DNA from 2 places in the Streptomyces sp. NPDC034043 genome. Region 1 is predicted to be linked to the other one. Evidence: riboswitches for the same ligand, from Rfam matches in the RefSeq annotation. Region 1 holds a riboswitch; the other holds the start of a gene.
The links. A riboswitch is a leader RNA that binds a small molecule or an ion and turns the genes downstream of it on or off. The one in region 1 is predicted to bind ZMP and ZTP.
Positions count from the first base shown of each region.

Region 1 (6,776 bases):
CGGTGCACTTCGCGCACTCCGAGACCGACGAGCTCGGCGAGGACCTGATGACGGTCGCCTACCTCCAGGAGACCGCCGAGCAGGCCGGACTGGAGACGCACGCGCTCTCGGTGGAGACGATCGGCTGGGACAGCCTCTCGGGCCGGTTCGTGGACGAGCGGCTCCGCTTCATCCGCAGCTGCTTCAAGCTCTACCCGTGGGAGTGGCTGGTCACCGACGAGTTCGGGCCGCAGGTGCTGGGCACCTACGACCACGGCGGCGGCTCGGGCACCACCGCCTGGATCGAGCCGCTGTGGAAGATGCTGCTCGCCAACAAGGCGCTGCTGGCGATCCTCTGGGAGCTCTTCCCCGACCACCCGAACCTGCTGCCCGCCTACCTCGACGGCCCGCGCGAGCTGGCCGCCACCTGCGGGTACGCGGCCAAGCCGCTGCTGGGACGCGAGGGTGCCGGGGTCACGCTGCACGAGGCGGGCGGGGGCGGCGAGCCCTTCGTGCCGGCCGAGGGGGAGACGTACGTCTTCCAGGCGCTGGCCCCGCTGCCCGACTTCGACGGCAACCGCGTCGTGCTCGGCGCGTGGGTCGTCGAGGAGGAGGCGGCGGGGCTCGGCATCCGGGAATCGGCGGGGCTCGTCACGGACGAGTACGCCCGCTTCCTGCCCCACGTCATTCTGTAGCGCCGTCAGGGGCGTTCGGGGCCGTCAGTTGTCGTCGCCGCAGTAGCTGTCGAAGGACGTTTCGGCCCCCGACTTCCAGCCGCGCCAGTAGGACTCGGAGTGGTCCTGGCTCGTGTCGGGCTGGGCCGGGACGTCGCAGTTCGACCGGGACGCCGCCGCCATTCCGGCCGTGTGCCCGTCCGAGTAGCCCTTCTGGTACTCCCTCGAGTCGCCGGCGGAGGGCGTGGACCCCGTGACCTTGCAGTTCACGAAGACGAAGTCCTGGTCCTCGTTGACCGCGAGGACGGTGTAGTCGACGTTCTTCTGGAACCGCTGGACCCGGAAGTTGCCGTCGGCGTCGATGTTCAGCGGTTCGGTGGACTCGCCGTCGTTGAGGTTGCGCGGGGGAGTGAACCCCTCGCCGGTGATGACGACGAACCGCCCTTGCGGGTCGGGCGTGACCGTGCAGCTGGCGGCGGGTACCGCCGCCGGGGCGGCGGCGGCCGGTGCGGCGAGGGCAGCGGCGCCGCCCAGGGCGACGCAGGACGCCAGGACGCCGCAGAGCAGGGTGTGTCGGTTGCGTCGGTGCATGGGGTTGCTCCCATCGGAGGGTCGGGCCCGGGATCGGCAGGGCGCGCACCCGTACGCGTCCTCCCATCGTCCGGCGGACCGCTCCCGGTGTCCACCGCGGGGCCGGGAGCGGCGACGGGCGCCGCCGGGACCGGAGGGTCCGGCCGCGCCCGCCGCGCCCGCCTCCCGGCGCCGTCGGCCGTCAGGCGGAGAGCACCGACCGCAGCTGGTCCAGCCCCCAGTCCAGGTCCTCCTTGGTGATCACCAGCGGCGGCGCGATCCGGATCGTCGACCCGTGGGTGTCCTTCACCAGGACCCCGAGCTCCATCAGCTTCTCGGAGACCTCGCGGCCCGTCCCGCGCGACGGGGCGACGTCCACGCCCGCCCAGAGCCCGCGGCCGCGTACGGCGGTCACCGCGCCGCCGCCGGTCAGCAGGTTCAGCTCCCGGTGCAGGTGGTCGCCGAGTTCGGCGGCGCGCTCCTGGTACTCGCCGGTGCGCAGCATCGCGATCACCTCCAGCGCGACGGCACAGGCCAGCGGGTTCCCGCCGAAGGTGGACCCGTGCTCGCCGGGGCGGAACACCCCGAGCACGTCCCGGTCGGCGACCACGGCGGACACGGGCACGACCCCGCCGCCGAGCGCCTTGCCCAGGACGTACACGTCGGGCACGACGCCCTCGTGCTCGCACGCGAAGGTCCGGCCGGTGCGGCCCAGGCCCGACTGGATCTCGTCCGCCATGAACAGGACGTTCCGCCGGCGCGTCAGTTCCCGTACGCCCGCCAGGTATCCGGCGGGAGGGACGAGGACCCCCGCCTCGCCTTGGATCGGCTCCAGCAGCACGGCCACGGTGTTGGCGGTGACGGCGGCGTCGAGGGCGGTCAGGTCCCCGTAGGGGACGATCTCGAAGCCGGGCGTGTAGGGGCCGTAGTGGTCGCGGGCCTCGTGGTCGGTGGAGAAGGACACGATGGTCGTCGTACGGCCGTGGAAGTTGTCCGCGGCGACGACGATCTTGGCCTGGCCGTCGGGGACGCCCTTGACCTCGTACCCCCACTTGCGGGCCGTCTTCACCGCGGTCTCCACCGCCTCCGCGCCCGTGTTCATGGGCAGCACCATCTCCTTGCCGCAGAGCGCGGCCAGTTCGGCGCAGAAGTCGGCGAAGCGGTCGTGGTGGAAGGCGCGGGAGGTGAGGGTGACCCGCTCCAGCTGGGCGCGGGCGGCGTCGATCAGCCTGCGGTTGCCGTGGCCGAAGTTGAGCGCCGAGTACCCGGCGAGCATGTCGAGGTACCGGCGGCCCTCCACGTCGGTCATCCACGCCCCCTCCGCCGTCGCGACGACGATCGGCAGGGGGTGGTAGTTGTGCGCGCTGTGTTCGTCGGCGGAGCGGATGGCATCAGCAGTTCTCGACACGGGGTCTCCGATCGTCCGTCTGGCTGGTGGCGCGGGTGACGTGGGTGACGTCCTTTGTATCGTCGCTCGGATCGTGGGAGCGGAAACCTCCCCGGTGCCGCGCCAGCTAAGGTGTCCGGTACGCACGGCGACTGGCGTACGGAGAACGAACTCCGGGGGAGTCGAGCGCGCACGACCGCACACAGGGCCGCTCGCCTGGGCCTCGCGGGGACGAACCGACATCGACCCCGGAGGAGCCGCGATGACCGCGCACCGCCAGCCCGCCCTGTACGCCACCGACCCCGAGCTCGCCTCGCTCGTCACCGCCGAGGAGACGCTCCAGGCGGAGACCCTGCGGCTGATCCCCAGCGAGAACTACGTCTCCGCGGCCGTGCTGGAGGCATCCGGCACCGTCCTGCAGAACAAGTACAGCGAGGGCTACCCCGGCCGCCGGTACTACGAGGGCCAGCAGAACATCGACCGGGTCGAGGCCCTCGCCGTGGAGCGGGCCAAGGGCCTGTTCGGGGTGGACCACGCGAACGTCCAGCCCTACTCCGGCTCCCCGGCCAACCTGGCCGTCTACCTGGCCTTCGCGAAGCCCGGCGACACGGTGATGGGCATGGCCCTGCCGATGGGCGGCCACCTGACGCACGGCTGGGGCGTCTCGGCGACGGGCTCCTGGTTCCGCGGCGTCCAGTACGGCGTGCGGGCCGACACCGGGCTCATCGACTACGACGCGGTCCGGGAGCTGGCCCTGGCGGAGCGCCCGAAGATCATCTTCTGTGGTGGCACGGCCCTTCCGCGGACCATCGACTTCGCGGCCTTCGCCTCGATCGCCGAGGAGGCGGGCTCGGTACTGGTCGCGGACGTGGCCCACATCGCCGGCCTGATCGCGGGCGGCGCCCACCCCTCCCCGGCGGGGCACGTGGACGTGATCTCCACGACCACCCACAAGACCCTGCGCGGGCCGCGCGGCGCGATGCTGATGTGCCGGGAGGAGCACGCGAAGGCCATCGACAAGGCGGTCTTCCCGGGCCTCCAGGGCGGCCCGCACAACCAGACGACGGCGGGCATCGCGGTGGCCCTGCACGAGGCCGCGCAGCCGTCCTTCGTCTCGTACGCGCACGCGGTCGTCGCCAACGCGAAGGCGCTGGCCTCCGCCCTGCTGGAGCGCGGCTTCGACCTCGTCTCGGGCGGCACGGACAACCACCTGATCCTGATGGACCTGACCTCGCGGGACGTGCCGGGCAAGGTCGCGGCGAAGGCGCTGGACCGGGCGGGGATCGTCGTGAACTACAACACGGTGCCGTTCGACCCGCGCAAGCCGTTCGACCCGTCGGGCATCCGCATCGGCACCCCGTCGCTGACGTCGCGGGGCCTGGGGGCGGAGCACATGCCGCTGGTGGCGGGCTGGATCTCCCGCGCGGTCGACGCCGCCGCGAAGTCCGACGAGCCGGCCCTGGCCGGGATCCGCTCCGAGGTCGCGGACCTGATGGCCGCCTTCCCGGCCCCCGGCCTGCCGCTCGCCTGACCGGGAGAGCGGGGCGGGGGACCCACGCCCCCCGCCCCGCCCACGGGGCCTGACGGGCCGCCCGGCCGGGGGCGGGATCCGGCCACCGGGCACCCCTCCGCGCGGGCCGTCCGGGGCCGCCCCCCGGCCCCGGGCCCGAACCGCACCGGTGGGTTCCGGCCGGTGTGCGGCCGGAGAGCGGCCCCGCACCTGAGAGAATGGGGGCATGGCTTCTGATCGTCCCCGCGCGCTCTCCGGCATCCAGCCCACCTCCGGCTCGTTCCACCTCGGGAACTACCTCGGAGCGATCCGCCAGTACGTCGCCCTCCAGGAGACGCACGACGCCTTCTACATGGTCGTCGACCTGCACGCGATCACCATGCCGCAGGACCCGAAGGACCTCCGCGCGAACACCCGCCTGTCCGCCGCGCAGCTCCTCGCCGCCGGCCTGGACCCCGAGCGGTGCACGCTCTTCATCCAGAGCCACGTCCCGGAGCACGCGCAGCTGGGCTGGGTCATGAACTGCATCACCGGCTTCGGCGAGGCCAGCCGGATGACCCAGTTCAAGGACAAGTCCGCCAAGGGCGGGGTCAACAGCGCCAGCGTCGGCCTGTTCACCTACCCGATCCTCCAGGTCGCCGACATCCTCCTCTACCAGGCGAACGCCGTCCCGGTCGGCGAGGACCAGCGCCAGCACATCGAGCTGACCCGCGACCTGGCGGAGCGCTTCAACCAGCGCTTCGGCCGGACCTTCACCCTTCCCGCCGCGCACATCGTCAAGGAGGTCGCGAAGATCTACGACCTCCAGGACCCGGCGATCAAGATGTCGAAGTCCGCTTCCTCTCCCAAGGGCCTGATCAACCTCCTCGACGAGCCCAAGGTCACCGAGAAGAAGATCAAGAGCGCGGTCACCGACACCGGTTCCGAGATCCGCTTCGACACCGAGAACAAGCCGGGCGTCAGCAACCTGCTCACGATCTACTCCACCCTCACGGGCGAGTCGGTCCCCGCCCTGGAGGCCCAGTACGAGGGCAAGGGCTACGGCGCGCTCAAGACCGACCTCGCCGGTGTGATGGTCGATTTCGTCACACCCTTCAAGCAGCGCACCCAGGAGTACCTGGACGACCCGGAGACCCTGGACTCCCTGCTGGCCAAGGGTGCGGAGAAGGCCCGGGCGGTCGCCGCGGAGACCCTGGCGCAGGCCTACGACCGCCTCGGTTTCCTGCCCGCCAAGCACTGACGGACCGGCGCCCCTGGCGGCCGAGGGCGTGCTGGCGCCACACTGAGCGGCAGCACCTCGTACACACACCAAGGAGACACACGTGGGGACCGTAACGCTCGGCGTTTCGATCGCGGTCCCGGAGCCGTACGGCCGCCAGCTCCAGCAGCTGCGCGCCGGCTTCGGGGACGCCGCCGCGCACGGCATCCCCACGCACGTCACCCTCGTACCGCCCACCGAGGTGGAGGCGGACCGGCTGCCCGCCATCCGCGCCCACCTGACGGAGGTCGCGCGGGCCTTCAGGGCCTTCCCGATGCGCCTGGAGGGGACGGGAACCTTCCGCCCCCTCTCGCCGGTCGTCTTCGTCCGGCTCGCCGAGGGCACCCCGGACTGCACCCGCCTCCAGGGGCAGGTACGCGACCCCCGCGGGCCGCTCGCCCGCGAGCTGGCCTTCCCGTACCACCCGCACGTCACGGTCGCCCACGGGATCTCCGAGGAGGCGATGGACCGGGCCTACGCCGAGCTGGCCGACTACGCCGCCGGCTGGCTGTGCGAGGGCTTCGCGCTCTACGAGCAGGGCTCGGACGGGGTCTGGCGCAAGCTGCGCGAGTACCCCTTCGGCGCGGGCGCCCCCGGAGTCCCGGCACAGCCCGCTCCGGTGGGCGACACGGCCGTGCCGCGCTCCTGACGCAGGGGGCGCAGGGCCTGGTGGGCGCGGAACCGCAGGCTCCGAAGCAGCAGGGTGTGGAACGGCCGGGCCGGGGGACGATCCGTAGGGCGAAAAGTCACAATCGACGACCGTAGTGCCCGAAAGCGACAATCCCGGCTATTTCCAGCAGCTCATTTACGGTGGCCCCATGGACTGGCTGAAGAAACTCCCGGTGATCGGCCCGGCGGCGTCCGCCGCCATGCGGACCCACGCCTGGCGTTCGTACGAGCGTCTCGACCGGGTGCACTGGACCCGGCTCGCCGCCGCGATCACCTTCATCAGCTTCCTCGCGCTGTTCCCCCTGATCACGGTCGCCGCCGCCGTCGGCGCCGGGCTGCTCAGCCGGGAACAGCTGGAGCGTCTCCAGCGCAGCCTCGCCGAACAGGTCCCCGGCATCTCCGACCAGCTCGACCTGGAGGCGCTCGTCGCCAACGCCGGCACCGTCGGCCTCGTCGCCGGCGCCCTTCTCCTCTTCACCGGCATCGGCTGGATCGGCTCCATGCGCGACTGCCTGCGCGCCGTCTGGGAGAAGGACGACGAGGACGAGGGCAACCCCTTCCTGCGCAAGGGCAAGGACGCCCTCGTGCTCCTCGGCCTCGGCGGCGCGGCCCTGGCCTCGGCGGCCGCGTCGATCGTCGGAGCCAGCGCGGTCGGCAAGTCCGCCGAGCTCCTCGGCATCCCGCGCGAGGGCGCCGGCGGGGCGCTGCTGCGCGCCGCGGCCTTCCTCG
Region 1 is NZ_JBVISF010000004.1:171,829-178,604, forward strand. It holds gene ACZ51S_RS12030 (glutathionylspermidine synthase family protein) at 1-674, shown strand, start outside; gene ACZ51S_RS12035 (hypothetical protein) at 699-1,244, opposite strand; gene rocD (ornithine--oxo-acid transaminase) at 1,426-2,631, opposite strand; ZMP/ZTP riboswitch at 2,749-2,839, shown strand; gene ACZ51S_RS12045 (serine hydroxymethyltransferase) at 2,873-4,141, shown strand; gene trpS (tryptophan--tRNA ligase) at 4,347-5,360, shown strand; gene ACZ51S_RS12055 (2'-5' RNA ligase family protein) at 5,443-6,027, shown strand; gene ACZ51S_RS12060 (YhjD/YihY/BrkB family envelope integrity protein) at 6,197-6,776, shown strand, end outside.

Region 2 (6,776 bases), on a different contig from region 1:
CCCTCCTGGATCAGGTCCAGGAAGAGCATGCCGCGGCCGGTGTAGCGCTTGGCCAGCGAGACCACGAGACGGAGGTTGGCCTCCAGCAGGTGGTTCTTGGCGCGGCGGCCGTCCTCGACGAGGATCTCCAGCTCGCGCTTGAAGGCGGGCTTGTGGTCCTCCTCCTCTTCGAGCTTGTACTCGGAGAACAGACCCGCCTCGATGCGCTTGGCGAGCTCGACCTCCTGCTCGGCGTTGAGGAGCGGCACCTTGCCGATCAGCTTCAGGTAGTCCTTGACCGGGTCGGCGGTGGCACCGGCGACCATGACGGTCTGCGCCGGGGCGTCGTCCTCGTCGTCGTCGGACAGCACGAAGCCCTGGCCGGCCGCCTTGGGCGTCTCCTCCTCGGCGTCGTCGGCGAGGTCCTCGACGGCCCAGTCCTCACCCTCGACGACCGGGGTCTCGGCGTCGTCGGCGTCCTTGGCGCCGGCCTTCTTCGAGGCCGCGGTCTTCTTGGTGGCCGTCGCCTTCTTGGCGGCGGTCTTCTTGACCGCCCGCTTCTTGGGCTCGGCGGCGGCCTCGGCCGACACCTCCTGCGAAGCGGTGGCCGACGGAGCGGATATCGCCGCGGCGGCGGCCGGGGCGGGAGCGGTGGCGGAGGCCTTGCGCGCGCCGATGGGACGCGGTGCGGCGACCGCCTTCTTCGTCACGGTGCGGGCCGGGGCGGCGGCTGCCTTGCGGGGCTTCTTGGCAGCAGCCTTCGTGGCGGGGGCGGCGCTGACGTGGAGGGCGACACCCTCCTCGTCCAGGACCTGGTTCAGGCTGCGCAGGACCCGCTTCCACTGGTCCACCGGGATGCGGCCGGCCTCGAAGGCCTGGCGGACATCGTCACCGTTGATGTGACCCTGCTCGCGGCCGCGCTCGACGAGCGCGACCAGGGCCTCGGATTCGGCGATCTCCGGAGGGAACGTACGGGACGGGCTGAGCGACACAAGGAGCCTCTCGTTGCGAACAGATAAGGAGTGGGCGGGACATCATCGCGCGGACTCGGGAAACAGACCGAAGCGGGTCTGTATTCCGGGGCCGCGCGAGGACACCTGTCGGTTCATCGCCTGCCCGAGTCGATTCGTTACGCGCTGAATTGAGTGACCTGCGCCACGCTGTGCCCGCGCAACCGATCCGGCGGGGATCCGTCGGCCCTCCCGGTCACCCCTTCTTGCGGGCTTCGATGAGGAAACGGGCGGTGTGCGCGACGAACGGACCTTCGCGTCCGATCCGTTCGTGGAGCTCGCGCAGCCGCTCCCGGTACTGCCCGACCGTGAAGCCGGGCACCATCCAGATCACCTTCCGCAGGAAGTAGATCACGGCCCCGATGTCGTGGAACTCCGTACGCAGCCGCTCGGAGCGCAGGTCGACCACCTCCAGACCCGCCTTCGCGGCGTCGGCGGCCGCGTCGTCGGGGTGGCGGGCGCGGCGGACCTCCTCCGGCTGCGGGCCGAGGAAGTACTCGACGAGCTCGAAGACGCTGGCCGGACCCACCTGCTGCGAGAGGTAGGTGCCGCCCGGCACCAGCACCCGGGCGATCTCGTCCCACCAGACGGTCACCGGGTGCCGGCTGACGACCAGCTCGAAGGCCTCGTCGGCGAAGGGCAGCGGCGGCTCGTCGGGGTCCGCCACCACCACCGCGCCCAGCGGGTGCAGCAGCCGGGTCGCCTTCCGGACGTTCGGCGGCCAGGACTCCGTGGCCGCCGTCAGCGCGGGCAGCGGGCCCGCTCCGGCGAGGACCTCGCCGCCGCCGGTCTGGATGTCCAGGACGGAGCCGACCTGTCCCAGACGCTCGCCGAGCAGGCGCTGGTAGCCCCAGGAGGGCCGCTGCTCGGTGGCCCGGCCGTCGAGCCAGGAGAAGTCCCAGCCGTCCACCGAGACGGACCCGGCCTCGGCGACGAGATGGTCGAACGTGCGCGTCATGTCCCGATCGTCCCAGCTCGGTCCCCGCTCTTCCACCGGATATGTCGACTACAGTGGGCACCGGGCCGTGACTGGCGTTCGGGTGGATCACCACCGGGGAGCGGCCCGGTGTGGGCCCGCGGGGCCGTACGCCGTCTGCCGCGCGCCTGGGCGAACCGCGATCCGCAGCGACGTTCAGGAGACCCCGTGACGACTGCCCCCACCGCCACCGCCCAGCTCATGGACGGCACCGCCCTCGCCCGCCGCGTCTCGGAGCGGACCGCCGCCCTCGCGGCGAAGATCACCGAGCGCACCGGTACCGCTCCCTGCCTGGCCACCGTCCTCGTCGGCGAGGACCCGGCCTCCGTCACCTACGTACGGATGAAGCAGAACCGTTGCGCCAAGGCCGGGATCACCTCCCGCCACGTGGAGCTGCCGGCCGCGACCACCACCGAGGAGCTCGTCGCCACGATCACCGCCCTCTCCGAGGACCCGGAGATCAGCGGCATCCTGCTCCAGCACCCCGTCCCGCACCACATCGACGAGCGCGCCGCCTTCGAGGCCATCGCCCCCGGCAAGGACGTCGACGGTGTGACGATGCACTCCTTCGCCGCCATGGGCTTCGGCCTGCCCGGCTTCGTCTCCTGCACCCCCGGCGGCATCATGCGCCTGCTGGAGGAGTACGGGGTGGACCTCACCGGGAAGCACGCCGTCGTCGTCGGCCGCAGCGCGATCCTGGGCAAGCCCGCCGGGATGCTGCTGCTGGAGAAGAACGCCACCGTCACCTACTGCCACTCCCGTACCCGCGACCTGTCTTCGATCGTGCGCCAGGCGGACGTCCTGGTCGCCGCGGTCGGCAAGGCGGAGTTCATCCGGGGCGAGGACATCAAGCCCGGCGCGGTCGTCCTCGACGCCGGGTACAACGAGGGCAACGTCGGCGACGTCCACTTCGAGTCGGCCGCCGCCCGCGCCTCCCTGATCACCCCGGTGCCCGGCGGCGTCGGCCCGATGACGATCGCGGTGCTGCTGGAGCAGACCGTCCGGGCCGCCGCGGCCCAGGCCGGGCTGGACCTCGCGGACCTCTGAGGCGATCATCTTGTGGCGCGGCCCCGCGTGACGGCCGCGCCACGAGCATGGGGGGACCCGGATGGACCTGTTCGCACCGCTGGACCTTCCCGGCGGCACCACCCTCCCCAACCGTCTCGCCAAGGCCGCCATGGAGGAGAGCTTCGCCGCCCAGCCCGGCCAGCTCCCCGACACCCGCCTGGAGCGGCTGTACGCCCGCTGGGCGCGGGGCGGCGCCGGACTGGTCATCACCGGCAACGTGATGGTCGACCGGCGGGCCCTGACCTCCCCGGGCACCGTCGTCCTCGACGCGCGTTCCCCGCTGGAGCCCTTCCGCCGCTGGGCCGACGCCGCGACGTCCGGCGACGCCCGGGTCTGGATGCAGATCAACCACCCGGGCCGCCAGGTCGGCTCCGACATGCCCGGCACCGCGTGGGCCCCTTCCGCCGTCCCCATCCGCCTCGGCCGGCACACCAAGCGCTTCGCCCACCCCACCGCCATGACCGAGGCCGACATCGGCGCGACGATCGCCCGCTTCGCCCTCACCGCCCGGCGGGCCGAGGAGGCGGGCTTCCACGGGGTGCAGATCCACGCCGCGCACGGCTACCTGCTCAGCCAGTTCCTCTCCCCGCTCGTCAACCGGCGCACCGACCGCTGGGGCGGCAGCCTCGACAACCGCGTACGGATGCTCACGGAGACCGTCGGCGCCGTCCGCGCCGGCGTCTCGACGGGCTTCGCGATCGGGGTGAAGCTGAACGCCGCCGACTTCCAGCGCGGCGGTTTCGACACCGAGGAGGCCGCCCAGGTCATCACGGCCCTCGACGGCCTCGGCGTCGACCTGGTCGAGCTGTCCGGCGGGACCGTCGAGAGCCCCGCCAGCATGGGCCACACCACCGACCAGCGGACCCTGGAACGGGAGGCCTACTTCCTCTCCCTCGCGGAACACCTGCTGGGGACGGCGGCCGTGCCGCTGATGCTCACCGGCGGCATCACCCGCCGCGCCACGGCCGAGAAGGCCCTGGCCCGCGGCGTCGCCGTCGTCGGCATGGCCTCCGCCCTCGCCCTGTGCCCCGACCTGCCCCGGCGCTGGCGGGCGGGCGAGGACGCGCGGGTGGACGTGCCCCGGCTCGAGTGGCGCGACCGGAGCCTGGCGGCCGCCGGCACGCTGGCCCTCGTACGCTTCCAGCTGGACCGGCTGGCCCACGGGCTGGAACCCCGCGCCCGGGTCTCCCCCCGCTGGATCCTCACCGCGGACAACATCCGGCACCGGCGCAGGGTCCGAGCGTACGGGGCCTGGCTCTCGCGCGAGCCGGCGTGCGGCACCCCGCGGGGGACCGCCTAGAGCCGGCTCGCGGCACCCCGCGGGGGACACCGCCCCGCAGCCCGGGCCTCACCATCCGGCCCGGCGGGCCTTCCCGGTCACGGCACCGGACCCCTTCACTGCCAGATGACCGCATGCCGGGGGACGTCCCAGTAGGTGACTTGTCCGAGGACCTGCCCGGCATTGTTGATCGCGGCAGCGGAGGAGTTCTGCACGACGTGCCCGGGCTTCTCGTCGGGAAGGAAGGACGCGTTGCCGCCGATGTCCCAGATCGCGGCCCGTCGATCCGAAGAGCCGATGGCGAGGCCGGAGTCGTTGAGCTGAGGGGCCACGTGGATGTCGGTGGTCCCGGGAACGGGCTTGAGCACCACCATGCGGTCGATCTCCCAGCGGACCATGTCCGACCAGCCGTCGGCACGCCTCTGGCTGCCCAGGAACACATCGCGGTTGTTCACGTCGAAGAGCGTGCTGTCCGCGGACGATCCGGGCATGACGCGGAAGACGCAGCAGCGCAGCGCGCGGGCGGCGCGCCAGCTGCCCGTGGTGGGGTCGAACGCGCTGCCGGCGATCGTTCCCCGGTTGTTGATGTCCACGGCTCCGGAGCGCAAGGGGTCGATGCCCAGGTACGTGACCTTCCCGGTGGCATCCCAGCGCACGGCCGCGCCGAGGCCGCCGCCGAAACGGGCCCCTCCGATGATCTCCCCGCTGTCGTTGATACCGGTCGCATGGCTGCCGATGGCACCCTGAGGGCGTTCCAGGAAGGTCACCCTGCCGTCACGGTCCCAGCGCACGGCCCAGATGTCGTGGTAGAGCGTTGCCGTTCCCACCGTCACGTGCTGGTTGTTGATGTCGTCGGCCCAGGACTCCAGGTATCCGGCGGGCTCCTCCAGCCGCTTGGGCGTACCGGAGGCGTCCCACGTGACCGCGTGGTTCTTGTCGTCGGGGGTCGCGGCGTGACCGGCGATGACCCCGTCGTCAGTGATCGCCTTGGGGTCCATCCACTGGGTCCCGAGGCCGCCGAGACGGACGACCGACCCGTCGGGTTCCCACCGCACATGGGTGTGCAGTTCTCCCCGGGCGTCGCTCGCCATGCCGACGGCATGCCCGCCGTTGCTCAGGAGTTCGGGACTGTGCGTCGACGCGTACCCGTCCGGCGGCCGCAGCTCACGCATCACCCTCCCCGCTTGCGGGGCGGGTTGCGCGTCACCGGCCGTCCCCCATGGGGCGATGAGCCCCGCCGTCAGAGCCGCCGCCGTCATCAACCGCGTTGTCACAACGTCCCCCTGCACTGTTGGCGAGAGCGGGGGATCGGACGGACACCCGCTCCGACCGGACATTCTGCGTCGGGCCCTCCCCGGCCGGAAGCGCTTCCCAGGCCAGTCGCATTCAGCCAGGGCCGGGGGCCGCCGGGTCGCGCCGGCCGCTATCCTCTACGTCTTGCGTACGGGTGTGGCCTGGCGCGACGCGTCCATCCGGACTGCGGGTTGCTCGGGCGTGGCCGCCTGACGTCGTCCGAGGGACTGGACGGAAGGCGGCCTCTGGTTCTGCCTGCACGCAGCACTTCTCGCGGTCTGCTCGGACTCGCCCGTGGCATCATCTGCCTCCGACGGCTCGGGCTCGCAGTCACAGTCCAGCAGTAAGCTCCCGGCGCATGACCTACCCCCCATACGACACGCCCGCGACACGTTGCCGCGAGCCCCTCCCCGAGCCCAAGGCCGGGGAGAGGGACGACAACATGCTGATCGAGAGGCTGCGGGCTCGCGCGTGGGACCCGGGCCGGCGCTTCGACGCAGCAGACGTCCCTGTCGCATGGATAACCGAGCGCTACGGCAGCGAGCGGTTGGACCAGGACCGAGACGACATCGTGTCGTACGGCAGCAACGGGACAGTCCAGCTCAAGGCAGGGGCCGAGGAGGTGGCCGTCTACTACGCCGATGCTGCCCGTGGACCGCTGTTCCCGCCGATCGCCCCGGCCGAGGTGGAGAAGGCGGAGCGACGAATCGGACGCCCCCTCCCCGAACTGCTGCGGCGCGTTTACACCGAGGTCGCCAACGGTGGCTTCGGCCCCGACAGCGGGCTCGCCTCCCTGACCGAGGGCAACCGTCCACTCGGGCACCTCCACGACTGGCCGTGTGCGGTCAGCATCCACGAACGGAACCGGACTCGGGGTGTGCCGGCGTCGTGGCTCCACCTCGCGTACGGCGGCTGCACGATGGAGTGGCACCTCTCGTTGACTGCGGTCGACAACCCGGTGCTCCTTTACGACGCTGACGGTTGGGAGCCCGCATGGGGCGAAGACCCGCATGACGGCCTGCGACATTCGTCGTCATCACTGCGACGTTGGCTCTGGATCTGGGCTGATGGCGGCGACGTATGGAACGAGGTCCTCAACCGCCGCTCCGACTGGTAAGGGCTGTCCCGTATCCGCGGTGGGTCAGTGCGCGGTATCGGATGCGGTGCATCC
Region 2 is NZ_JBVISF010000002.1:612,425-619,200, reverse strand. It holds gene ACZ51S_RS07470 (RNA polymerase sigma factor) at 1-971, opposite strand, end outside; gene ACZ51S_RS07465 (methyltransferase domain-containing protein) at 1,186-1,947, opposite strand; ZMP/ZTP riboswitch at 2,005-2,106, shown strand; gene ACZ51S_RS07460 (bifunctional 5,10-methylenetetrahydrofolate dehydrogenase/5,10-methenyltetrahydrofolate cyclohydrolase) at 2,167-3,012, shown strand; gene ACZ51S_RS07455 (NADH:flavin oxidoreductase/NADH oxidase family protein) at 3,074-4,333, shown strand; gene ACZ51S_RS07450 (hypothetical protein) at 4,429-5,484, opposite strand; gene ACZ51S_RS07445 (hypothetical protein) at 6,048-6,722, shown strand.
Region 2: it holds a riboswitch for ZMP and ZTP, as region 1 does, so the genes downstream of both, ACZ51S_RS07460 (bifunctional 5,10-methylenetetrahydrofolate dehydrogenase/5,10-methenyltetrahydrofolate cyclohydrolase) here and ACZ51S_RS12045 (serine hydroxymethyltransferase) in region 1, are expected to answer to the same signal.